DNA from 3 places in the Blautia sp. HCN-1074 genome. Region 2 is predicted to be linked to each of the others. Evidence: riboswitches for the same ligand, from Rfam matches in the RefSeq annotation. Region 2 holds a riboswitch; each other region holds the start of a gene.
The links. Region 2 has a riboswitch for cyclic di-GMP ahead of WKT11_RS15875 (PAS domain-containing sensor histidine kinase). Riboswitches for the same ligand answer to the same signal wherever they lie in the genome.
Positions count from the first base shown of each region.

Region 1 (6,472 bases), on a different contig from region 2:
TTCTGCGGACTGAACGCACAGAGCAGGCCATGGTTTTACTATGTGTACGCGGCTTTGGCTGCAGCGGTTTTTGAAGAGACCGGAAGACTGATTGCCATGAAGTTCTGGATGAAGAAATGGCTGGATTTTCCAAATGCACTGATGTATGGAATCGGGCATGGCGGTGTGGAGGCCATTCTGCTCGGAGGACTCTCCGGAATCAGCAATCTTGTGTCCATGCTGATGATCAACAGCGGAGCCATGCAGAATACGCTGGCGGCACTTCCTGCTGAGTCTGCAAACCAGACCGTGTCACAGCTGTCGGCCCTATGGACAACACCGGCACCACTCTTTTTTGTAAGCGGAATCGAAAGAATCAGTGCCATCATTCTGCATATCGGGTTGTCACTGCTGATCTACCGGGCGGTAAAGGCAGGCAAATGCAGGACAGCGGCTTTTACAGCGGTTCTTGCATATGGGATTCATTTTATTGTGGACTTCTTTGCCGTGGCAGGTCCGGCGCTTCTTCCCATCTATGTGATTGAAATTGGTGTCTTTGTGATGGCAGCCGGAACTCTTGTTATGGCGCTGAAGATGGGAAGGATGGAAGAACTGTGAATTCCAGTTTTCTGCTATCATAAAACAGAATATATCTGACAGAACGCACCGTAGAAATACGGTGTTTTTTGTTACCCAATAGGAATACTTTCAGAAAGTGCCAAAGGTTGGAAAAAAGAATTGAATATGATTTCATGGAATGGAGCTGCAGAAAAATATGATATTCGTGACTGGGCACCAGAACATGAAAAAATGGGAAAAGGAATTACTTTATCTCAAGAAGAGGCAGAAGCTCTGTATGAGTTACTGGGTAAAACTCTAAAAAAATAGTTGTAATTAAATAAGCCAAAGACGTTTGATTGGGTGAACAGTTAAATGTCTTTGGCTTTCTTCGTAGAAATATAAATTTAATCCAACTCTGCCCCTAACTCATACCTCCAATATTCTGCCGCTTCATACTCTCTAGGTTCTGAGAGTATCCCTCTATATAACGAAACGCTCAGAGGCTGTTTTACAGTGGGGTAAAAGAAAAAATATCAAAAAATCGATGATTAATGGTAAGCTTGTGATAGAATGAAAAAAAGAGAAAAGCATAAAGGATGCAGTTGAGGAGAATATTTGTTATGATTAGAAAGTTGCTGAACGGAGATATCGATAGAGTCGCTGACATATGGTTAAAGACAAATCTGAAAGCACATTATTTTATTTCCAATCAATACTGGAAAAGTAATTATGAATTAGTGAAAGAAATGATGTTACAATCCGAAGTCTATGTGTTTGAAGTGGATAAAATGATACAAGGATTTGTAGGACTAAATGATGAATATATCGAAGGTATTTTTGTCTCTGATGAAATGCAGTCATGTGGCATAGGTAAATTTTTATTGGATTATATTAAGGATAAAAAAGTTAGCTTACGATTAAATGTATACCAGAAGAATGCCAGAGCAATTTCTTTTTACCAAAGAGAAGGGTTCATTATTCAATGTGAAGGCTTGGATGAAGCTACTGGTGAAAAAGAGTACACTATGCTATGGAAACGAAAATAGAAATCGGAAGTTGTAGTAAAGGAGGTTTACAATGGGGTTTTGGATTTTTATGTTGATTATGGATTTGCTTCTTCCATTTACGATGATTGGTTTTGGAAGATATTTTATGAAAAAGGCTCCAAAGGAAATAAATTCAGTATTTGGATATCGGACTTCGATGTCTATGAAGAACAAAGACACATGGGAATTTGCTCATAAATATTGTGGTAAAGTCTGGTATGTCTGTGGAATGGTTATGTTGCCGATAACAGTAATATTCATGCTTTTAGTGATTGGAAAAAATGAAGATTGTGTTGGGAGTATAGGAGGAATTATCTGTAGTGTTCAACTTATTCCTTTAATTGGGTCTATTCTCCCAACAGAAATAGCATTAAAAAAGAATTTTGATAAGAATGGAACAAGACGATAAATTCTAGTTTGACGGAGTAATAGATATGAAAATCCGAGAAGTGAATGAGAATAAAAAGCAATTTATAGCATTATTGTTATTAGCTGATGAGCAGGAAAATATGATTGATCACTATCTTGAAAAAGGTACTATGTATGTACTTGAAGATGGTAATGTAAAAGCTGAATGTGTCGTTACTGATGAAGATAATGGAATACTTGAAATTAAAAATATTGCAGTTGATCCTCAGAATAAAGGACAGGGCTATGGGAAAGCATTGATTGACTTCCTTGTAAGTAAATATGCAGATAAATATTCTATTTTGCAGGTTGGAACAGGTGACAGCCCGTTGACCGTACCGTTTTATGAAAAATGCGGATTTGTCCGATCTCACAATATTCCGAATTTCTTTACGGACAATTATGACCACCCAATTTATGAGTGTGGTGTACAGTTAATAGATATGGTATATTTGCAAAGATGTTTATAACTTCCGGTTTGCAAACTAATAAAATTCTGAGAAAGGAGGGTTGCCGATGTACGCACAAATCATCCCGGATATCACTTTACAGACGGTTGGTGGTAAAACTGTTATTGTGGTAGAGATTTTTGAGGGCAGACAGCAGTTGCGCTCCTGGGGCATTTTGATTGAGCGTGATGGAAAAGAGTATCCGTCTAATGCTTTTGCTATTTTGACTGGCAACAGAGGACTTCATGTTGCAACACAATGTGGTGTGTTCAAAGGTACAACGAAAGCAGTATTTGTTGACCGTAGAGAATATACCGGTCCGCTTTGGGAGCAGATAGATGAAGCATTTCAGTTTGTTTTGAGAAATATTCATTTGGGTGCTACCATTGTGGGAATTTATCGGCAGGATGTTTATTTTGAGAATTTCTATGACGGTATTTTACAGGTAGCAAATATGCAGAAATTCTTCAAAGAACATTCTGATGGATTCCATACTACAGAGGCCAAAGGCATCTGGAAGGAATATACGGAAAGTTACTATCGGATGGATACCTATTACAGGTTGTTCCATCTGAGTTTCCAAAAGAGCCTGGAGACTTCTACTTTATACCCACTGGTTTTCACAACTTTTATGTGACAAATACTATTGACTGTGATATTATGGAGATGATATAAGCGAAAATGACTTTTGCGGAAACGAAAGTATCTTCATTTTTTATTTACAAATATGTTTTTTGATGGAATTGTATGTTTGCCAAATTGATAATTAGTATTTTCCCCTAATACATATACAATGAAGATATGTAGTAGAGGAAATGAAGTATAGTCACTTGCAGATAGAGAAGCATATTGCGGATAAAATAACATCTTTATGTGAAAAGCGTGATATCAGTAAATACAGATTATCGCAGTTTTTTCAGGAAGGTAATTTAGAGAATCTGACAGAAAAACAGAAAGAAGTTCTAGGGATATGGAACGATCTGAATGCAAATGAGCAGGAAACAGTAATGTCAATGCTTCGTGGACTTCGGAAGTAGAAGAACAGTTCGAGTATATATATCGGCTGTTCTTTTTTTGTTTTCAGGCGTTAAAACGGTAATGTTTTCTTGTGTACAGTAGAGCGCTATAGTATAATAAAATCAGTTTTTTTGCATAAGTTTAAAAGCTATATCTATAATAAGGAAATCGGCAAACCAGATGAAAGTCTGGGACGCAAAGCTACAGGGCCTGTAAAATGGCAGCCAGTTGCATAAAATGAGGTGCACTGTTTGTCTGACAGTGCTTTTTTGTGGTGTTATTGTTACTGTTCACATGCCACTATTCCGCGAGGCGTTTTGGCATGTATATGCCAAAATCCCGAGACATACAGCGCGAATTTATGCGATTAGCATAAATTCTGTGCATCGCGAAGCGTGTTACTGGGCACGGAGTGAACAGTAACGTGTTATTTCATAGGCGTAACTATAATAATTTTACTGGGAGAGAGAAATATATGAAAATGAATAAATCAGTATTGCAAAGGGGTATCATTTTTATATTGTGTATTTGCATCCTTTTTTCAGTCTGTCCGGTCTATGCTTTTGCAGCAGAAAGTCAGAAAGAGAAAATTGTCAGGATTGGTGTACCGGATGATACATATGATAAGATAAATGAAAATGGAAAAAGAAGCGGATACGGCTATGAATATCTGCAGAAAATCGCAGGTTATACCGGGTGGAACTATGAATATGTAGATTGTACATGGGAAAATTGTTTTGACAAATTAAAAAATGATGAGCTGGATATTATAGAAGGAATCTCTTATACGGAGGAACGGGCAGAGAATATGCTTTTTTTCGGTATTCCAATGGGAGATGAAAGATATTGTATCTACGTAAAACCCGATCATACAGACATCTCATCCTCTGACACTGCATCTTTCAATGGGAAAAAGATTGGAGTGCTTATGGATTACCTGCCGGAAATGGTATTGAACGAGTGGGAAAAGAAATATAATCTGCATATACAGCATGTCAATGTTTCAAATAATGAAGATGCTTTAAAGAAAATTGCAGACGGAGAAATTGACGGTTTTGTATCGTTAGAGGATTCCCGTCTGGGTGGGTACGGAATGGCGGCCTTAACGAATATCGGAAGTTCAAAAATATATTTTGCAATCGGCCAGAGTTATTCTGATTTAAAGACAGAGCTGGATAATGCTATGAGAAGGATCACAGATGATGATCCTTATTATGCAGATGAACTGCATAAGCAGTTTCTATCAGTGGACAGGGTATATTTTCTGACGGGAGAAGAACAGAAATGGCTGTCAGAGCATGGAGCAATCAAAATCGGTTATTTGATAAACGATGGCGGGGTCAGTACTCTTGATACAGAAACCGGAAAAGTGAGCGGCCTGATCACGGATTACATCCAGCTTGCACAAAACTGCCTGGAAGGGCAGACTTTGAAATTTTATATCAAGTGGTATGATTCACAAGAGGATATGCAAAAAGCGTTGCATGATGGAGAAATTGATATGATTTTTCATGTGATGCAAAATACGAATGCTGCCGAAGACCTGGGCTATGATTTAACAGATACTGTCTGGAAGTACAATATGGCGGCTGTAACGGTTAAAAAGAGTTTTGATGAAAATGCTGAAAATACGGTTGCGATACCAAGAGAAGACAGTGATTTGAAGTTTTATGTTTCCTACAATTATCCACAGTGGCATACTTTACAATTGGTTTTAAAACAGAAAATGCTGTAAGACAATTCTTTGTGTTGTGTTTCTGGCGGCCCCGGTCAGGGCGGCAGATTCAGATGAAGATATTGATACGGCAGTGCAATTTTATTAAATTAGGAGGTTGACAATGAGATGTATAGAGAAATATATTTGACAGACAGACAGACAGACAGACAGACAGACAGACAGACAGACAGACAGACAGACAGACAGGAGATTTAATATGATCGCGAGAGCAAAGAAATATGTAGCAGTATTACTGGCTTTTGTATGCGTGTGTATGATATTTTCTCCCCAGACTGCATATGCAGCCGAGGACAGTTCGCAGCATGAAACTGTCAAAGTCGGTTTCTTTGCCATGGATGGTTATCATGTGATGGATGAAGAAGGCAACCGCAGTGGGTATGGCTATGATTTTCTTCGGCTGATGGCCCGTTATTGGGATGTAGATTACGAATATGTCGGATATGATAAGAGCTGGGATGATATGCAGCAGATGCTTGAAGATGGCGAGATTGACATGGTAACATCTGCCCGCAAAACACCGGACAGAGAAGAAAAGTTTGATTTTTCACGTCCGATCGGAACCAATTATGGGATGCTGACCGTCCGCAGTGACAACAGCACGATTGTGGACGGCAATTACAGCACTTACAACGGTATGCGTGTGGCGCTTTTGAACGGAAACACCCGGAATGAAGAGTTTGCGGATTTTGCAGACGACAAAGGATTTACATATGTTCCATCTTATTTTGATACGACCACAGAAATGGATGAAGCCCTTCAGAGCGAAAAAGTTGATGCGATTGTTACCAGTTCTCTGAGAAAAACAAACAATGAGCGAATCGTGGAGAAATTTGGCAGCAGCGATTTCTATGTCATTGTTAAAAAGGGCAATACAGAATTGCTGAATGAGATCAATTATGCAATCGACCAGATGAATGCAGTTGAGGGTGACTGGAAAACGACACTTTATAATAAAAATTATGAAAGCATAGAAACTAAGAATCTGGAATATACGGAGAAAGAAAAAAGTATTATTTCACAGTATTCCAAGGACAATCCGCTTCATGTTCTGTGTGATCCGACCCGTTATCCATATTCTTATAATGAAAATGGTGAGATGAAGGGTATTATCCCGGATTACTTCCGGAAAATTGCAGACTATGCCGGGATTTCCTATGAGTTTCTTACACCTGCCACCAGAGATGAGTATATTGCTTATCAGAAAAATAAGGAAACCACAGATATGAGCATCGATGCGCGCCTGGAAACAGATAACTATGCTGAGACGAAAAAAT
Region 1 covers NZ_JBBKBP010000009.1:10,259-16,730, forward strand. Annotated here, with positions in the region: gene WKT11_RS09480 (YhfC family intramembrane metalloprotease) at 1-597, shown strand, start outside; gene WKT11_RS09485 (YdbC family protein) at 676-867, shown strand; gene WKT11_RS09490 (GNAT family N-acetyltransferase) at 1,161-1,586, shown strand; gene WKT11_RS09495 (SdpI family protein) at 1,618-1,995, shown strand; gene WKT11_RS09500 (GNAT family N-acetyltransferase) at 2,021-2,464, shown strand; partial or broken gene WKT11_RS20000 (ATP-binding protein) at 2,589-2,858, shown strand; gene WKT11_RS09510 (hypothetical protein) at 3,259-3,480, shown strand; cyclic di-GMP riboswitch class I at 3,621-3,696, shown strand; gene WKT11_RS09515 (transporter substrate-binding domain-containing protein) at 3,936-5,195, shown strand; gene WKT11_RS09520 (hybrid sensor histidine kinase/response regulator) at 5,395-6,472, shown strand, end outside.
Region 1: another riboswitch for cyclic di-GMP. It lies ahead of WKT11_RS09515 (transporter substrate-binding domain-containing protein); the one in region 2 lies ahead of WKT11_RS15875 (PAS domain-containing sensor histidine kinase).

Region 2 (6,472 bases):
ATGAGGTTCTACGCTTTACTGCAGGGACTTTTGCCTCCAGCAAAGACCTTTCCGTTGCCGGAAGGGGTTTTAAAAGTTCACGGATAAAATATCTGGCCCCGATATTATAAGAAGCTGACAAGTCACAGTTATATCTTTTTCCCGTCTGAAATGCGCAGAGGCTGTGATTTCTCCAGTCACGCAGGACTATCCCTGATCCATCATACGCAAGCCTGCTCGTATTCCATGCACAGATCCTGGATATGCGCATCCCTTTCCTGTTCGTTGTGTGAATCAGATGTTCTGCTGCATTAAAGCGTTTTTTTGCTTCCGGGATCATTTTCAGTTCTGCCCACACCTGTTCATAGATTTCCGTCAGATAGCTGACCGCCTGACGATAGATTTCCAGTGTCTGGCGGATTGGGATATTCTGTTTTCGTATTTCCACACCATAACTGGATACCGTCTGCATTTTCTTCTCCTCTGAACTGTTTTTTTATTTTGTGCTATGAACAAATAGTACCATAGATATCTTATTCTGTAAACATACGTTCTTTTTTTGACAAAAAAATTGCGCGTCTAACTCATCACTGAAGTAACGAGAATGCGACGCGCGGTCATTCAACAGGAATATCATCTCTGGCATCCAGATCATTGATATATTTTCTTGTTTCCGCAACGATCACATTTGACAGAAGCAACACAGCCACGAGGTTTGGAATTGCCATCAATGCATTCAGGATATCGGCAACGGTCCATACAAGATTCAGGGAAATAACCGGTGCGATCGCGGCAACTGCGATATACAGTACGCGATAAGGAATCAGTCCTTTTTTACCTGTAAAATATTCCACACATCGTTCACCGTAGTAAGCCCATCCAAGAACTGTTGAGTAAGCAAAAGAAATAATGCCGACAACCAGGATCACCGGACCAAGTACCGGAATCTGCTGAAATGCCAGAGTGGTAAGCACACCGCCATCTGTGATACTTCCCATATCAATGGAAGGATTTTTCATAATACTTGTGACGAGAACCAGACCTGTCATGAGACATACAACAACGGTATCCCAGAAAGTTCCGGTGCTGGAAACCAGTGCCTGACGTACAGGATTTCTCGTCTGGGCGGCAGCTGCTGCGATAGGGGCAGAACCCATACCTGACTCATTGGAAAAAAGGCCTCTGGCAATTCCGTACTGCATTGCCATCATAATACCGCGTCCAACCAGTCCGCCGGCAGCAGCTCCTGGGGTAAATGCCATCTTGCAAATCGTTTTTACTGCCGGAATAATAAAATCATAGTTGATTCCCAGAATGATCAGACATCCAAGTACATAAAAGAAAGCCATGAACGGAACCAGGCGTTCACATACGGTTGCGATTGATTTGATGCCGCCAAAGATAACAAGTGCTGTCAGTGCGGCAACTGCGATTCCGATAAAAACCGGAGAGATATTCAGATTCTCATTACATACAGTTGCAATTGCATTTACCTGAGTAGCACATCCGATTCCAAAGGAAGCGAAGCCGCCGAAGAATGCAAAAAGCAATGCCAGCCATTTCATATGTAACCCGCGTTCCAGTGCATACATGGCACCGCCCTGCATACGTCCGTCTTTCGTTTTCACACGGTATTTGACAGCGATAAGAGACTCGCTGTATTTCGTGGCGATTCCGAAAATGCCTGTCAGCCAGCACCAGAGAACAGCACCAGGACCACCCAGCGCGATAGCGGTTCCCACACCAATGATATTTCCGGTTCCAATTGTAGAAGCGAGAGCAGTGGTAAGTGCACCAAATTGACTGACTTCGCCTTCTGCCCCTGTATCTTTCGTGACAGATAATCGGATAGCTGTACCGATTTTTCTCTGGATCACACCTGTGCGGACTGTCATAAAAATATGAGTCCCGAGAAGCAGAAGAATCATCCACCATCCCCATACAAGACCATCCAGTTTGTTAATGAAATTTGCGACAGAATTAATCATAGGCTTCCTCTCCTTTTTATGAATTTATGTGAGTAAAGAAAAGAAGATACATCTTTGAACTTTAAAGATACCGTTTTATATAATAAAAAATTAATGTTATATAAAAAAAAGCATACATACACGATAGTTCATGTGATGTACGCCTTTGTACGGTTCGTCTTTTAGTTACACACATATACACAGATACAAATATCTGTCTGAAATTAAAGATTAATCTCAGTAGTTAAATGTAATTATACTGTAAAAAATATAAAATTGCAATAAATTTTCCATGCTCTTCCTTAGTATACGAAAACTTCCAGTGTATTATTCTTCTAGCTTCATATACTAGCATTGCAACACCAAAACAATCAAAAATGAAAACAACAACCAAGGAGGAAATTGATATGTCAAACACAAAATCTTCTAACCAGGCAGCTGTACCAGAAGCAAAAGGTGCGTTAGACCGTTTCAAATTCGAGGTTGCAAACGAATTAGGTGTACCGCTTACAGATGGATACAACGGTAACCTGACATCCAAACAGAACGGTTCAGTCGGCGGATATATGGTCAAGAAAATAGTATCGGAACAACCATTGAATTTTAGATTTATGTTTTATATCATGATTTAAGCGTCAAAAGCTCATACCTATTCAGCAGTTATCTTTTACAGATTCTTTTCATTTTCTGACAAAACGGGAACAGCGAATGCTGGAAAAATCATGGGCAAAATATTTTGCTGATGAGATATTCCCAAAGATCGGTGAAAAACCGTATGCTGAAAACGGAGATAAGCAGGGAGGTTGTTTACTTGTATCTGAAAATGAATTAGACAAAAGCAGGATGACATGGTAGAATATAACAGCCAATTTAATAGAAAATCAACCGAAACCATTTTGCTGGTTTTTATTTTTAATTTTGTGCCATTTAAACGATTTAAAGAATGAGAATATGTTGGATTTACTATATCATTTATATGAGCGTATTGTAAAATACAAATTGACATATTTTTCGGGGGGCTATAATAGAACTAAAGAAAGTAAATATTTTAGCAAAACAGATGAAAGTCTGTGACGCAAAGCTATAGGGCCTGTAAAATGGCAGCCAGTTGCATATGAAATAGCAAAGGGATACTATGGTTAATTAGTAGTAGTTTCTTTGCTTTTTATTATGGTTTAGCTTATCTGAATAGAGTAACAGAGAAAAGAAATAGAAAGATTAAGTAAAAAAGATAACGGAGATTAAAGATGATAAAAAAGGAGGCTGACAGGCAGAACTACAGTATCCTTGCAGGAGAAGGAGCTATTCTGCGGATTTTAAAAGAAATATTCCGATCATTGCTGTGACTGCCAATGCCTTTAAGAGTGATGAAGAATATTGTGCTGAAGCAGGAATGAATGCTCATCTTTCAAAGCCTTTTGATATAAATAAACTAATGGAAGTACTTACATCCCTGTTGGACTTAGAATATACGGAGGATAAAAATGTTCAATAAAGAAAAGCAAAGTGAAAATAATATCTTTTCACTGGATAATACAAAGTTAAATGAAAACTGTCAAAAAATCGTACAGGATGCAGTGAGCGAACTGAATATTGTTGGATTCATGACAGGATATTATGATGAAAATCTTACAATTACACAGGTCAGTTCACACATGTTGAGGAATCTGGGATATACGTTTGAAGAATTTCAAAAGAAAACATCAGGTTCTCTGAGAAATCTTTTATATGGAGAAAACCAGACCTTTCTTGAATACGACAGGTTCCAGCGCCTTCAAGGGTGTGGAGAAGGACAGATGCTGATGAGCGATGGCACACCTGTATTTGTCCGTATGTGCAAGAAAGATGCCATAGCAGATGATGGAAAGCAGGTATGGGTATTGTCTGTTCAGATTGACTGGATGCAGCAGAATCTGAAACTGATCAATAACGTGATTCATTCTGGGATGTGGCATTTTGATTGTGACAAAAGCGGAAATATTAAGGAAGTGTGCTGGAGTCATGAGTTTCGCACGATGCTTGGGTATCATGACATTCTTGATTTCCCAAATAAACTGGAATCGTGGTCAGATTTGTTACATCCAGAAGACAAGGAAGCAACACTTGCACTGTTAGAGCAAGCAATTCAAGACAAAACAGATAGTGTGAAATATGACTGTGAATACCGCTTGAAGATGAAAGATGGTTCCTATCAATGGTTCCGGGCAAATGCCGAGACAACCAGACGTCTGGACGGAACAGTACGTTTTATTGTCGGTACATTCATAAATATTGACAAGAGAAAGCAGAGCGAGATGAAAGCACAGAGAAATGAGGCATTTCATCGCGCCTATACAGAGGGAAATATCTGCGAGTATTATGTAAATCTAAAGGATAATTCTTTTGAGTCACTAAAAGTAGAGGATTCTCTTCTGGAGATTTTTGAAAAGAGCCATACATGGGATGAACTGATTCAGGCATACCTGGATAATTATGTTGTTGATGAGGACAAGGAAGCGGTTTCTCATTTTTACAACCGTAATTTTATTGTTGAAAAACTGAGTGAAGGTTCAAAAGAAATTAACCTTGAATGCAGAATACGGATACAAGGTGATGAACACTGGGTTCGTAATGTCCTTATGAGAGGAGAAGAAAATGACGGTTCACGCTATGCAATGATCTTCGTCCGGGATATTACAGAAGCCAGAAAAGAAATGGAAAACATATTGGAGCTGACACGTAAGAATGATGCGATGGATCTGCTTCTTCAGGGAACAATGCGTCTGGTCAATCGTTTTGCTATGTGCAATCTGGAAGATGATACTTATAAGTTTTATAGTCTGCACGGAAAAAAGCCACCATACGATGCTTACGGAACATATCATGACCTGATCAGGAGGATTGCATCCCGCTATAAAGTGGTGGCAAAGGATGAAACGATTGACAAAGTGATTTCAGCAGATCATATCCGTGGCATGATTAGAAGCATGGATGATATTTATAAGCTGGAATATTGTACGGAAGATGAAAAGCATTTTAAGAGCATGGCTTTCATTCCTTTGTCTTGGAAAGACGGAGTACTTGAAAAGGTGCTGTTGATCGCACAGGATACCACTCAGGAAAAACTTGCGGAGATAGAATCGAGGATTGCTTTGAAGGATGCTTATGAAGCGGCTAACAAGGCAAACAGGTCAAAGACAGAGGTTTTATCAAATATGTCTCATGATATTCGGACTCCGATGAATGCAATCGTTGGTATGACAGCCATTGCCGGAGCAAATATTGATCATCCGGATCGTGTGATTGATTGCCTTGGAAAAATAACCAAGTCGAGCCGTCATCTGCTTGGTTTGATTAATGAAGTACTGGATATGTCACGCATTGAAAATGGAAAGATCGAACTGACGGAAGAAGACTTTAATCTGGCTGAACTGGTAGATAACTTGATCGCAATGACACGTTCCGAGATTGAAGCTCACCATCATGATTTTGAAGTACGGCTCAACAAAATTGAACATGAATATGTAAGAGGAGACAGTTTAAGAGTACAACAGATATTTACTAATATTATGAGTAATGCCATCAAATATACCCCAGATGGCGGCAAGATACTGTTTTCTATTACGGAAAAGCCTACCACTTCCCTGGGACGCCGCTGAAAAACTGTTTTTTCATACTATATACAGTGTCTCAAAGTTGATTGATGTACTTTATTTTGTGCTAATTTATACGCAAAAAGGACTTTTTCAGTGGCCTTCCCTGGATATAGGATGCTATGAGTTTGTGATTCAAGACAACGGTATGGGAATGAGCGAGGAATTTCAAAAGGTTATGTTTGACCCGTTTACTCGTGAAGATGATAAACGCATCAGCGAAATCCAGGGAACCGGTTTGGGAATGGCAATCACAAGAAATATCGTCAATATGATGAATGGAAACATTAAGGTAGAAAGCAAGCTGGGAAAGGGAAGCAGATTTACCGTTACTATTTTCCTTCGTCTGCGGGATGAAAAGTCAGAGACTATTGATGAACTGGTCAACTTGCCCGTGCTGGTTGTGGATGATGATAAGATATGCTGTGAAGGAACAGTGGCTATTCTTAATGAGATTGGAATCGACGGAGAGTGGGTACTGTCAGGAAAAGAGGCAGTAGAGCGTGCAGTGAAACGTCATGAGAATGGCAATGATTATTTTGTATATATTATTGACTGGCAGATGCCGGGAATGGATGGAATTGAAACAACAAGGCAGATACGCCAAAAGATAGGACCTGATGTTTCTGTCATTGTTCTGACGTCCTATGATTATACAAAAATCGAAGAAGAAGCCAAAGCAGCAGGAGTAGATGAATTCATTTCAAAACCGTTGTTCCGCTCAAGACTTACCGCAGCACTGCAAAAAATAATCTCCGGAAAGCCGAGTCAGGATGCAAGAGATTACCTGAAAAATATCGCTGCAAGTGATTATACAGGAAAGAAAATCCTTTTGGTGGAAGATAATGAACTGAACAGAGAAGTTGCAGCTGAGATCATAGGTATGACAGGTGC
Region 2 covers NZ_JBBKBP010000023.1:3,502-9,973, reverse strand. Annotated here, with positions in the region: gene WKT11_RS15895 (hypothetical protein) at 1-451, opposite strand, end outside; gene WKT11_RS15890 (alanine/glycine:cation symporter family protein) at 597-1,967, opposite strand; gene WKT11_RS15885 (alpha/beta-type small acid-soluble spore protein) at 2,354-2,578, shown strand; gene WKT11_RS15880 (hypothetical protein) at 2,655-2,801, shown strand; cyclic di-GMP riboswitch class I at 2,987-3,062, shown strand; gene WKT11_RS15875 (PAS domain-containing sensor histidine kinase) at 3,431-5,584, shown strand; gene WKT11_RS15870 (response regulator) at 5,502-6,472, shown strand, end outside.

Region 3 (6,472 bases), on a different contig from region 2:
AACTATTGGATATCTAATTACGGAAGATGCGTAAATAACCATAGAAACCCAAATAAGAATAAATTTTATGAACACAAACAGGGGCAATGCCATTATACAGTTTATGAGATAGAACGAATAGAAGAAAAAGTTAGAGGGAAAAAGACTGGGAAAACGATAATTGAAACTTGGAAGAGAGAAACCAGCTCTGAAGAATTAGTAGCAAGAAGTTTTCTGAAACCGTATAAATTCAGACATAAGATATGGCATAAGAATGGTGACTTTGATGATAATTGGTATAAGAATCTGCTCTATGTTTCTGATAAGGATTTTAGAAATCTGAAAGCAGGTAAGATTACATGGCAAGAATTAGGCTATGAGCAGGAATATATTGAGTATGTCAACAATGCCAAGAATCAAGCAATGACTGCGTATGGTTCTATTTCCAGTCGATGTAAAGGTGAAAATAACAGTGAGAGTGCGCACAAGTGTTATGATGATGTTGAAATGTGTCAAGAATGGAAAGATAATCCGCAGTTGTTCGTCAAGAGATACTTGGAATTGTATTATAAAGTACCAGGCGAATCAATGGCTGTAGACAAGGATTTATTTGGTAATGGAAGTAAGATATATTCTTCAAAGACAATCTGTATTCTGCCACAAGGGTTAAATACATTACTTGCTAACAGTAAAAAGCATTATAAAGATGGTGAAACACCAGACAATGTGCTGCCTCTTGGAGTAAGATACAATGGTAAAGTCAATAAATATTACGGACAGATTACTTATTTTGGTACAGAAGATATAATTGATTTACCATATAGGGATACAATAGAAGAAGCATTTGCAGATTATAAGAAGTTCAAAGAATGTGACATTGCAATTACGGTGTCAAAATACAGAGATAAGATACCGGAATACATATATGAGAAACTGCTTACGGTGCGAGTAGAACCGTATTAATATAGCATGTTAAAAAAATAACAATTATTGAAAACAACTTACGTTCATGGTATATTAAGTGTAGGAATAGATAGAATATATAAATATCGTAACTTTTGTGTAGGTATTAATGTAACTATAAAAAGGAGATATTTATATGAACAACATTAATAATATCAAAAAAGAAAGGGATGATACAATGGCAGCTATATCTAAACCTATAACTGGTGCGTTTGTTTTAGACAGTAATAAAGCATCCGATTTTTTCACAAAGAAAGCTTTTTCAAGTGCAGATGCTCTGAGGAGATTTAACAGGAAATCTAAAGTTGACAAGGTAACATCTGTGAAAAAATAAATGAGTTATGCGTACGGTGAACAAGTAGAATATGAACACAGTTTGATTAAGCTTGAAGATTTAGGTAAACTTCAAGCTTTTTCCTGTGGAAATAAAAAGTTAGATCATTTTTTTCATAAGGAACTCATACATGAGGTAAATATTTATGGAATAAAAGAAAAAATGATAGATACTGATGAGGGCTTACCATATAAAGTAGTAGATAAAAAAACAGGAGATATAATCGCTGTATATTCGTTAGCTGCATCAGGGATATTTTTTGAACAAACAAATCATATGCAGACTATTCCTGCATTAAAAATAGATGTTTTTGCAGTAGACGAAAGATATCAAAAAATGCATATGGATGTAGAATCGCAAGAAGAAGAGAATCCTGATGAGCATCGTTATTTAAGTGATTCGATTATGTGTGATGTGATAAGCCGTTGTGTGAAAATTTCGCAGGAATATGCAACTATTAGATATATAATATTGTATGCTGATAAAAAAGCGAAAAGATTTTATGAGAGGAATTTATTCAATCCATTTTTGGAATTTATGAAGAAAGAAAGACGGGCGGAGATCGCTAAAAATGATCCGATGTATATGGAGTTGGATGTTTAATATTATGCTTGGAAAGCAGTGCGTAATATACTGAGATAATTATAGGCATATCAGGGAGATACAATCCTTGGTATGCCTATTTTTTTACGTTTTATATGGCTGCTGCCGAGCGGTAATCTTTAATGTAAAACTACCGCCCCCATAAACACGTATATTAAATTTTAAGAACGAATGATTCACATATGAGGAAATCTTCATATGGTACATAAAACTCCATTATAAAGCGAAATACAAGGTTTGAGAAGCGTTCTGAGAGCATGATATATTATCATAGAGGTTGATCTTCATCAGAAGGAACATAGACACAAATATCCTGTATCTGACAGTGCAGAATACGGCACAAGTCATTAACAGTCTTCATAGAGATGTCTTGATTATGTTTAAGACGATGCAAAGTGCTATGAGACATATGATGCTTGCTTGTCAAAGTATACCAATTTTCATTTGTTTTCTTTAATGTTTCCCAGAATGGGCTGTAATCTATCATGGCTGTTCCTTCAAAGATATTTGATATTATTACCATAAAATAGATTCTTATACTTGAATATCTTCGTAATAACGAATATAATGTAAGTATTACAGAAATGTGATAGTAAATACAAAATGTCGAAGTATTACGACAAAAAAATTGCACATTACATATAGCAGTAGTATAATCAAATTGTGAATTTTATGTGAAATGTATTATACAATCAAATACGGCATAGCCAGAGAAATCTGGTGACGCAAAACTACAGGGTCTAAGCGAATGTATGACAGCCAGTTGCAACTATGATAATTAAGACATTGCTTCAAGTATGTTTGGGGTAATGTCTTTTTTAAAAGAAACAGAGAAAAGAGGATGACAGAATGAAGAAGAAAGTGTTAGCTTTTTTGCTTGCCAGTACGATGATTATAGAACCATTTACTGTGGCAAGTGCAGCGGATTTTTCTGATGGTATGGGACAAGATACTGTACAGTTCAGTGATGATGCAGAAGATGTGCCAGAAGTAGAGAATGATGATGTGGATCAGTTTGATACGGATGCTGTTGGTGAGGGGGAAGAACCAACAGAAACTCATGTACAAATGGGTGATAATGTTTGGGTTGATTTTGATTATTCTACAGGGACTGCCACTATTTCTGGTACTGGTGATATGTGGGATTATATGGAGGATGGATGGGATTCAAATTCAGGTGAGAAAAAAAATCCATTTACAAAATTGCAAAATCCAGGTGGAAATATTATTATAAAGAAGATAATTATTTCTGATAAAGTTACAAGTGTAGGAAATTATTTTTTATATGGATATACAAAATATGATGACTTTAATTCTGTCAATATATCATTGGGATCTTCGATTAAAAAAATTGGTGATTATGCTTTTGGGGGATGTAATATCGAAGCAATTATTTTACCTGATGAATTGGAAGAATTAGGAGATTATAGTTTCGATGATTGTGGATTAACGGAGATAACTATACCAGAAAATATTAAATCTATTGGTAGAAGATGTTTTGGAAATTGTGATAGTTTAAAAAATGTCATTTTACCAGATTGTTTAACTGATATTCCAGATGAAATATTTTTGGACTGTGATAATCTTGAAGAAATAGATTTACCTTCTTCATTAAAAAGATTAGGAGATGAATCTTTTAATAATTGTAAAAATTTAAAAGAAATTATCTTACCATCGAATTTGAAAACATTGGGTGTAGGTGCTTTTTCTAATTGCAATAGTCTAACAGAAATTACATTGCCTGCTTCTTTAAAAGAGATTAAAGATGATGGTTTTGATATAAGTGGAGCTTTTAGAAATTGTACCAATTTAAGAAAAGTCAATTTTGAAAAGGGATTTTCTGCAAGTATACCCGGAATGATGTTTGAAAATTGCAAACTTCTCACAGAAATTTCGATACCAGAAAATGTTTCATGTATAAGTTCTACTGCCTTTGATAATTGTTGGCGTTTAACAACAATAACGATTAATGGAGCTAAAACAGAGTTATTTTCAGATGCATTTAGAGGATGCCGAAACCTAACAAAAATAATAAGTTATAGTTGTTCATATGCAAAAAAGTATTATGATTCGTTAAGTGCGGATCAAAAAAATCAAATTACATTTGAATTTATAAAAGAGAATGAGCATGAATTAAGTTCTGAAAAAGAAACAATAAAGGAACCAACCTGTACAGAAAAAGGAATAAAAGCTAACAAATGCAATATTTGCGGAGTAATAGATGAATCAAGTAAAGAAGAAATTCCTGCATATGGTCATAAGTGGAATAACGGAGTAATAACTAAACAAGCAACAGAAACAGAGGAAGGCGAAATTAAATATACTTGTTGGAGATGCAATGCAACAAAGACAGAAACTATTCCTAAATTGTCTGCCATAAATTTACAAATTGATGAAAATGAACAATATTGGAATGGACATTACGAGTATCGTTTTTGGTGCACATCTAACAAAGATGTTACATATTATGCAGAGTGTGTAGGAAAAGATAGTGAACAACCTGTATATGATTCCGAAAGGCAGGATGGAGAAATTGATGTTGACAGTGGAAAATGGATAACTGTAGACATTCCAGATGAAGATGCGGTAGACATTTATGTTTTTGCAACTAATGTAAATGGAGATCATGTATCAGTAAAAGTAACACCAAATTATGATAATCGTCCAGAGAAACCTGCAATAAAAGTTGGCGATAATGCAACGGCAACAATAGATGGTGATACGATAACAATTACAGGTACAGGCGAAACATATGACGCTGCTATTGATTGGTCATCCATAGATAAGAGTAAAATTAAGAAAATTATTTTTAATGGGAATATAACATATTTAGGGGACGGATCTTTTTCTGGATTTACTAATGTGGAAAGTATTATATTGCCAGATACTTTAGAGGTAATAGGCTGGGATGCATTATCTAAATGTTCCACATTAAAAGAATTGAAAATACCGAATTCTGTAAAAAGAATTGAAGATTATGCATTTGAAAATTGTACTGCATTAACTAATATTGCTTTTTCAGACTCAATAACAACAATAGGAAATGCCGCATTTTCTGGTTGCACATCTTTGGAAAAAATCGTATTACCAAGTAAACTTACATCGCTAGGAAATGTTGCATTTGGAGGTTGTAACGCCGAAATTATATTCCCATTAAGTTTGAAGAGTATTCCTGAGTTAGGAAGTAATGCGGTTAAGAAAGTTACAATTCCTGAAGGAGTAGAAACGATAGGCTACCAGGCTTTTTGCAGTTGCAGTAATTTAACAGAAATCACATTACCATCTACAATTACAAGCATAGAAAGTGAAGCATTTGAAGGTACAGGTATTACTTCATTTAATTATCCGCAAAATATAACCAACATACCCAATGGTGCTTTTGCAAATACGAATTTGACAGAATTTTCAGTGCCAGAAAAAGTTACAGAAATTGACGATAATGCATTTTATAATTGCTATGATTTAACAAAAATCTCTATTCCAAAATCAGTTACTTACATTGGTTCAGATGTGTTTAAATATTGCCGTAATCTTACTATTTACGGATACAAAGACAGTGCGGCAGAATCATATGCAAAAGCAAATAATATTAAGTTTATATCAGCAGATTACAAGGTAATATTCAAGGATAATGGACGTACTCAGAAAACAGAATATGTAACAAAGGGACAGAATGCAACACCACCAACATTATCAGCAAAAGATGGCTACACACTTTCATGGGATGCTGACTATACCAATATCCAAGAAGATATGGTAATCAATGCAGTATGGACAAAGAAAGATAACGGCGGCGGTAACACAACAATCATTGTAAGTCCATCAGAAACAAATAAATACACCGTTACATTTAAAGATCGTGGCAAGATTGTTAAGACAGAAAAAGTAAAATCTGGTGATGCAGCAGAATATCCATTTATCAATAGAAATGGATATGAATTATCATGGGACAAGGATTTCTCAAAAGTTACCGCAGATATTACAGTCAATGCAGTTTGGACGGTAATCAAGCCTAATAAGGTTACAAGTTTAACAGCAGAAGTCCAGAAGAACTCTATTGATCTGTCATGGGATAGAGCAGAGAACACAGATTATTATCTGGTATATCGTAAAGCTACATCAGATACAGAGTACAAGCAGATTAAAAAGACAACAAAGATTCTCTGGACAGATGAAGATGTAGAACCAGGAACAGAATACTCTTACAAAGTAGTGGGTGTTTGTTCCGTAGATGGCAAGAAATATCAGGGCGCAGATTCTGATATAGTTACTGCAAAGATTGGTACACCGCAGGTTGGAGATGTATATTCTGTTGGTGATCTCAAATATAAGGTTACAGGTGCTAAAGAAGTAAGTGTTATTGGACTCGCAAAAGAAGAAGTAGAGATCAAGATTCCATCAGCAGTATCTATCAGTGGTAAAGCTTATAAAGTAACATCCATTCAGGCAAAAGCTTTCTATCAGAATGAAGATATTGTAAGTATTGCAATTGGTAATAATGTAACCTATGTAGGCAAATATGCATTCTATCAGTGTCCGAATCTGGAGACTGTTAAGTTTGGAAAGAGAGTATCAGTTATCAGTACTTGTGCG
Region 3 covers NZ_JBBKBP010000033.1:415-6,886, reverse strand. Annotated here, with positions in the region: gene WKT11_RS18400 (hypothetical protein) at 1-942, shown strand, start outside; gene WKT11_RS18395 (hypothetical protein) at 1,079-1,276, shown strand; gene WKT11_RS18390 (hypothetical protein) at 1,319-1,879, shown strand; gene WKT11_RS18385 (helix-turn-helix domain-containing protein) at 2,148-2,366, opposite strand; cyclic di-GMP riboswitch class I at 2,570-2,650, shown strand; gene WKT11_RS18380 (leucine-rich repeat protein) at 2,729-6,472, shown strand, end outside.
Region 3: another riboswitch for cyclic di-GMP. It lies ahead of WKT11_RS18380 (leucine-rich repeat protein); the one in region 2 lies ahead of WKT11_RS15875 (PAS domain-containing sensor histidine kinase).